3 regions of the Flavobacterium sp. I3-2 genome follow, and region 1 is predicted to be linked to each of the others. Evidence: riboswitches for the same ligand, from Rfam matches in the RefSeq annotation. Region 1 holds a riboswitch; each other region holds the start of a gene.

Region 1 (2,273 bases):
AATTTTATCAAATGCCATTTTAGCTTCGTAGTTTTTATCATATAAAGCGCCGAAAAATTTAATCCATTCGGCTTTTCCTAATGGAGTATTTTCAACCCAATCGCCGTTATAAACAATTTTTAATCCAGCATTTTTAATATTTTCTAATTTTTTATTTTCGCCATCGTAACTATGTCCAATTATTAAATCGGGCTGTAAATCAATCACTAATTCTAAATTTACATTTTCGTTATCGTCTAATTCTTTAATTTGATTAGCATCGATTTTTTTTCGAATAACTTCGTTAGAAATATAATTCAAACCTGGAAATCCTACTAACGAATTCTCTACACCAAGTTCCACCAACGAAGGAATATGCGTAGTTGAAGTAACAACAGCTTTTTGAATCGGGATTTGAATTTGTAAATATTTTGATAAACTATCTGGAATTTTATCTAAATTCTTACTTAAAACATAAGTATATTTTTGATTTGAATTTGGCCACGGATTATTCACTTTTAAAACTGAAAAATTATCATAATGTTGCAAATTAAAACCTGTTGCATAAACAATTTCATTACTTACATTTTCAATGTTTTGTTTAGTTTCTCTTTTATCATTACAAGAAATTAAAATAAAACAACCAAGAAAAAAAAAGGCTTTCAGAAATTTAGAATTCATTTTAGTACTTTTAGAAAAGCAAATTTAGTTTTTAATTTTCTAAACTACCAAATTATCAAGTTGATAAAAAAGATTTGTATTTTAATAAATTACTTATAAATTTGTACCAAACTAGGTTGCATTTTTAACAATTGCATTAATAGGGAAATAGGTGCGAATTTTTCAATTCCTATGCTGTACCCGCAACTGTAAGCTTATCTGATTTTAGATGCATTCGAACTCACGCCACTGATTTTTATCGGGAAGGCCGAATATAGCAAGCCAGGAGACCTGCCTAAAGATTACGAACAACAAGTTAACCTTCGGGAAAAAAGGTCGAACCCATGCTTTTTAAAAACATTTCTTATTTTGTAATTTTTACATGTTCTACTTTCGCTTATGCGCAAGAAGAAGCACCTTTTGTTTTAGATGAATTAATTATCTCAGATTACAAATTAAATTCGCACAACAAAACCCAAACCATACATAAAATAAACGATTCAATTATCACACAAGCAAACGGTTCGTTAACTGATTTACTTTTAATGAACTCATCTATTTATTTTAAAGAAAATGGTTCGGGAATGGTTTCGTCTCCCAGTTTTAGAGGAACTACTGCACAGCAAACAAGCGTGCTTTGGAACGGAATTCCGGTGAATTCACTATTTTTAGGACAAACCGATTTTAATTCAATTTCATATAAAGAATTTTCTGAAATTGCAATAAAGCCAGGTGGTGGAAGTATTTTGTACGGTTCAGGTGCGATTGGTGGAACGATTCATTTAAACCAACCAATTCGTTTTGAAAAACGTTTAGATAATACTTTGCAATTGGGTTACGGAAGCTATAATTCATTCCGTATCAATAATAATTTTACCATTAGTAACGACAAATGGTTTGGTCAAATTTCGATTAACCGAAATCAATCGGATAATGATTTTGAAGTAAAAAATAGAAATTGGAAAAACACAAATGCTGAGTTTTACAACAATAATGCAAGTATAGTTGTTGGGCACGAAATAAACGAGAAAAATAGCCTTTCGTTATATTCCACTTATTATAACGATGACCGTCATTTTGCATTAGTTGCAGAAAATCAAACAAAAACTAAATATAAAAATACTTATTTTAGAAACTTATTACATTGGAAAAACGAAGGTGATTCGTACAAATCTAATGCGAGAATTGCTTATTTTAATGAAGGTTACAAGTATTTCAATAATCTCCCTACAAATGAATATTCGTCTGGAAATGTGAATTCTTTTATAGCAAAATATGATTTTGAATATTTTATCGCTTCAAATTTTAGTTTAAACGGAATTCTTGATTATTCAAACCATAAAGGAACTGGAAAAAATTCTGGAATTACATCTGCTAAACAAGAAATTTTAGGATTAAGTATTTTGGCTAATCATGAATTGAATGAGAAATTAGGCTACGAAATTGGTTTCAAACAAGAATTCAATAATACTTATCAAAATCCATTTTTATATTCTGCCGGAATTTATTACAAACCAACCTCTGTTTATCAATTGAAATTGAATGGTTCAAAGAATTTTAGAATTCCAACATTTAATGATATTTTTTGGGAACCTGGAGGAAATAAATCATTACAACCCGAAACGAGTTTTCAG
Region 2 (2,273 bases), 190 kb from region 1:
TGTGGTTAATCGATCACGGAGCAGCTTTTTATTTCCATCATTCTTGGGATAATTGGGAAAAAACTTCGGTTACACCATTCGTCATGATTAAAGACCACGCCTTAATCAAACAAGCAAGTGAATTAGAAACCGTTCATAGAGAATTTACCGAAAAACTAAACGACGCTTTCTTTAGAGAATTAGTGAATACGATTCCTGATGCCTTTTTAGATTGGGAAGGCGGACCATCGAATGAAGAAATTCGTGAAGTCTATTTTAAATTTATGTCGAACCGATTGGCTCATGCCGATATCTTTTTAAAAGCCGCGCAAGATGCAAGATAAAGTAGTTTATGAATATGCTGTAATTCGTGTGGTTCCAAAAATTGAACGCGAAGAGTTTGTGAATATCGGCTTGATTTTATTCAGTAAACGCAAACGTTTCATAAAGTTTGATTACATCATTCACGAAGAAAAAATCAAGGGCTTTTGTAACGATTTCGATATCGAACAATTGGAACAAAACCTGCAATCGTTTGCTAAGATTTGTTCGGGTGCAAAAGACGGAGGACCAATTGCCATGCTGGAAGCAGATGAAAAATTCCGCTGGATTACAGCTATCAAAAGCTCAAGTATTCAATCGTCTCGACCACACCCGGGCTTTTCTGATGATTTAGAAAAAACGTTTGCTCGTTTGTATGAAGAGTTGGTGAAGTAATTTTAGATATAAGAATCAAGATATAAGAATTGAGATATTAGAAGATTTGTCACTCTGAATTTGTTTAACTTCGTTCAGTCGCAAGCTTCGAGTCAGGGTCGCATACTAAACTAATGATATACAGAATTTTACAATTAAAAATTCATAGATTTTCTTGTGAGATGCTGAAACAAGTTCAGCATGACATAAAAATAAATAAATGAAATTAAAAAGTTTGTCACCCTGAACTTGTTTCAGGGTTGCATACTAAACTGATGAGATGCTGAATAATGCTCAACATAATAACATCTAACCTCTAATATCTTACACCTAAAACCTAACATCTAAAAATAAAAAACTATATTTGCTCCTATACAAGGAATCAAGTGAAATTCTTGAACTGTCGCGCAACTGTGAAGATTAAAAATCTAAGTCAGGTCGTTGTATAAAATTTATTCATCAAAAGCTTTCGCGATTGGAGCTAGGGATTGACTTGTTTTTTTCACTTCACTCCTTGCCTTCTGTTGCGATTTTATTTTTTAAAATCATGACATTCGAACAACAAATCCAACACAAAATTGATTTCAAAACAAAACCACTTGGCGCTTTAGGTTTCTTAGAACAATTAGCTTTTAAAATTGCCAACGTACAACAAACATTAACTCCCGAATTAAAATTTCCAACACACGTAATTTTCGCTGCCGACCACGGTTTAGCAAAAGATGGTGTTAGTGCATATCCGCCAGAAGTTACTTTTCAAATGGTAATGAATTTCTTACAAGGTGGTGCTGCAATTAACGTATTTTGTAAACAAAATAACATCGCAATGAAGATTGTTGATGCAGGTGTGAATTTTGATTTTGAAGATCATCCAGAATTAATAAAAGCTAAAGCTGGTTACGGAACTAAAAGTGCGTTAACTGAAAAAGCAATGACTACAGAGCAATTAGATTTTTGTTTTGCAGAAGCTGATAAAATTGTAAACCTTGCTTTTGAAAAAGGTTCAAATATTATTGGTTTTGGCGAAATGGGAATTGGTAATACCTCATCTGCTTCGTTAATCATGGCATCATTTTTACAAGAACCTATTGAAAATTGTGTAGGTCGTGGAACCGGAATGAACGATGAGCAATTACAACACAAAATCAACATCTTAAAACAAGTGATGGAATTTCACGGAAACATTACCAATCCGAAAGAAATTATGCAAACGTTTGGTGGTTTTGAAGTAGCTCAAATGTGCGGCGGAATGTTAGCTGCTTACAAACGTAACATGCTAATTATGATTGACGGATTTATTGCTACAGCTGCTTTTGCAATTGCTCAAGCTTTAGAACCAAACATCATTAACAATGCTATTTTCTGTCATGTTTCTGACGAAAGCGGACACAAAAAATTCTTAGATTCGTTAAATCAAAAAGCAATATTAGATTTAAATTTACGCGTGGGCGAAGGAACCGGTTGCGCCCTTGCCTTCCCTATCATTCAAAGCGCAGTTAACTTTTTAAACGAAATGGCAAGTTTTGAATCTGCCGGAGTTTCGAACAAATAAAATGATAAAAAAAGAACTTACGTATTTTCTTACGGCATTGATGTTT
Region 3 (2,273 bases), 780 kb from region 1:
GATTAGCGATTCCAAAAACGTTATTTGTTAAATCGTTTTGAGCTGAGATGAAAGATAATGACGAAGTTTCTGTTCCTGCTCCTCCTTCGTTTAAAACGATAACACCGTCTAGATACTCGGTTTGAGAATAACCAAAAAAGTTAAGAAGGACGGTTAATATTAAAAATATATTTTTTTTCATAATTTATTATTTAGTTTAGTTTTTAATGAATTTAATTAAATCTGACCCTGCATTGGTTTTAACTTTTAAAAGGTAAATACCAGACGAAAGATTTGAAACATCTAAACGATTTTCATTTGATTTTAAAACTTGGCGTCCTTGTATATTAAAGATAGTAACATCTAAAATCGGTTCTTCTGAATGGATATTTAAATAATCTGAAGTTGGACTTGGATAAATTTTAAACTCCATTTTTTGTTCGTTTTGATTCGATAAAGTTGCAGAAGCTTCTTGTGGCGTAAACGGACGACGTGTAGCAAAACTCAATCCAAGCCAATCGTTATTAGATAAAGTCACTTGTGCTAAATCGGTTTTTGTTTGCCAATTTGACAAATCGGTTCCTTGATAAATCTTCCAAGGATTTGTTGCAGTTGCAGTTCCTGAATTTGAAGCCAAGTTTAAAGTTGCAATTTGATTTGCGTTTGTAGTAAAATTAAAATAAGAAGTTTCTGTTTGAATCAATTGTAAAGCTTGTTCAGCAGTAATTGTTCCGTTATATTGAATTCCAAAAACATACGAATTTTCAACCTCATCGGTTTGCGTTCCAAAATCTACTACAACTAAACTCTTGTTTGTTCCTGTTCCAATCCAATTGGTAATTTGTGACGCTTGAAACCATTGCGAGCTGTATGCTGGAATTGGCGTTACTGGAGCTTCTGACGTTGGATTATAAAAACCATAAGATAAACCATACCATAATCCATTTTGAACAGATGAAGAAATTCCTCCATTCATTGAAAAAGTTTCTGCACTTGAACCTGACCAAGTACTCCACCAATCGGGTTCACTATCTAAACCACTATGCGAATTAAAAATGACATCACTCAAAAAACCAGTTCCTGAAGCAGGATTGATTGAAAAATTTGGTTCTGCATCAGCTATAGCTACCAGAATACTTCCCATTGTCACAACATCTCCAGAATTAAAACGATAACCCCAAGCATAAGAACGATCATCTGTTCCATCTTTAAAATCAACAACTAAATAAGCTGTTTGATTTCCTTGACCAACGAAATATTTCACATCGTTAGAAGTAAATTGTGCAAAAATGGTTTGCGTAAAAAAGAGTAAGAAATACAAAGTAATTCTTTTCATAATATAAAAAATTAAAAGTTTTGTTCCATAACTTTACGAAGTTTATATATGAAAGAATTTGACAAAATTGCCAGAAAAGATTCCATACACTTTAACTCCCGAAAGTTGAAATTATATTAAGGTAGGTCTCCTGGCTTGCATCTTATTGTTGGCCTTCCCAGAAAAAATCCAGTGGCATGTAGATAACAATAAGTTTATAGCTTACAGTTGCGGGTACAGCTTAAGAATTGATTTGCATCGCACTTAATTCCCTTTTATTGAACATGGTTCAACCTTAGATTGCAAATTTAAACATTTTTATACGATAATTCTAGAAAACGAATTCTTATATAAAACTGTAAAAATAATTCACTATTTTAACTTAAATACAAAATTATGATTTAAATTTAATTGAATTTAAAATCACATTCTAAATTAAAATGAGAAACAAAAAACTAGACCCACTTTTTGAAATCATCAAAAAAGAAACAAATCAATCCAAAAGAGCATTAATTTTTTTAGGATTACCTGTTTTATTGCTTGTTGTATATGGTTCTGTAAAGTTATTTTCGAGTATAGAAGCAGCTGAAATCACTACTAAATTGGTACTAAATTACCTTTTATTCATTTTTTGCATTGGAATGATGTTTGGAATAGGTTTTTATTCCATAAAAAAGAGAGAGAATTTCTATAAGAGAAAAGATTTTCAATGGTTTATAAAACATCCAGAAGATGTAATTAGCTATCAAATTATTGCAGGTGGAATACCAAAGATAGAATTGATTGGAGAAAATAATAAATCAACTTTTATATTTAATAGTTCGGAACTAGAAGCTGAAAAGATATTAAAAAGAACTTTCCCAAATATTGAAATTAATAAGAAAAGAGTTGATGATTTTCTGTTTGAAGAAGAAATTTTGGAAACTCAAAAAGTAAATAAAAATATATTACTTCAAAATATCCCTGCCGATTTAAAAAT

The links. Region 1 has a riboswitch for cobalamin ahead of HW119_RS09775 (TonB-dependent receptor plug domain-containing protein). Riboswitches for the same ligand answer to the same signal wherever they lie in the genome.
Region 2: another riboswitch for cobalamin. It lies ahead of cobT (nicotinate-nucleotide--dimethylbenzimidazole phosphoribosyltransferase); the one in region 1 lies ahead of HW119_RS09775 (TonB-dependent receptor plug domain-containing protein).
Region 3: another riboswitch for cobalamin. It lies ahead of HW119_RS06095 (T9SS type A sorting domain-containing protein); the one in region 1 lies ahead of HW119_RS09775 (TonB-dependent receptor plug domain-containing protein).

Annotation. Positions count from the first base shown of each region.
Region 1 is NZ_CP058306.1:2,073,488-2,075,760, reverse strand. Features, by position in the region: gene HW119_RS09780 (ABC transporter substrate-binding protein) at 1-660, opposite strand, end outside; cobalamin riboswitch at 757-953, shown strand; gene HW119_RS09775 (TonB-dependent receptor plug domain-containing protein) at 984-2,273, shown strand, end outside.
Region 2 is NZ_CP058306.1:1,880,823-1,883,095, reverse strand. Features, by position in the region: gene HW119_RS08830 (HipA family kinase) at 1-323, shown strand, start outside; gene HW119_RS08825 (DUF3037 domain-containing protein) at 313-696, shown strand; adenosylcobalamin (AdoCbl) riboswitch at 1,026-1,168, shown strand; gene cobT (nicotinate-nucleotide--dimethylbenzimidazole phosphoribosyltransferase) at 1,223-2,227, shown strand; gene HW119_RS08815 (adenosylcobinamide-GDP ribazoletransferase) at 2,229-2,273, shown strand, end outside.
Region 3 is NZ_CP058306.1:1,290,104-1,292,376, reverse strand. Features, by position in the region: gene HW119_RS06100 (T9SS type A sorting domain-containing protein) at 1-181, opposite strand, end outside; gene HW119_RS06095 (T9SS type A sorting domain-containing protein) at 197-1,315, opposite strand; cobalamin riboswitch at 1,418-1,607, opposite strand; gene HW119_RS06090 (hypothetical protein) at 1,735-2,273, shown strand, end outside.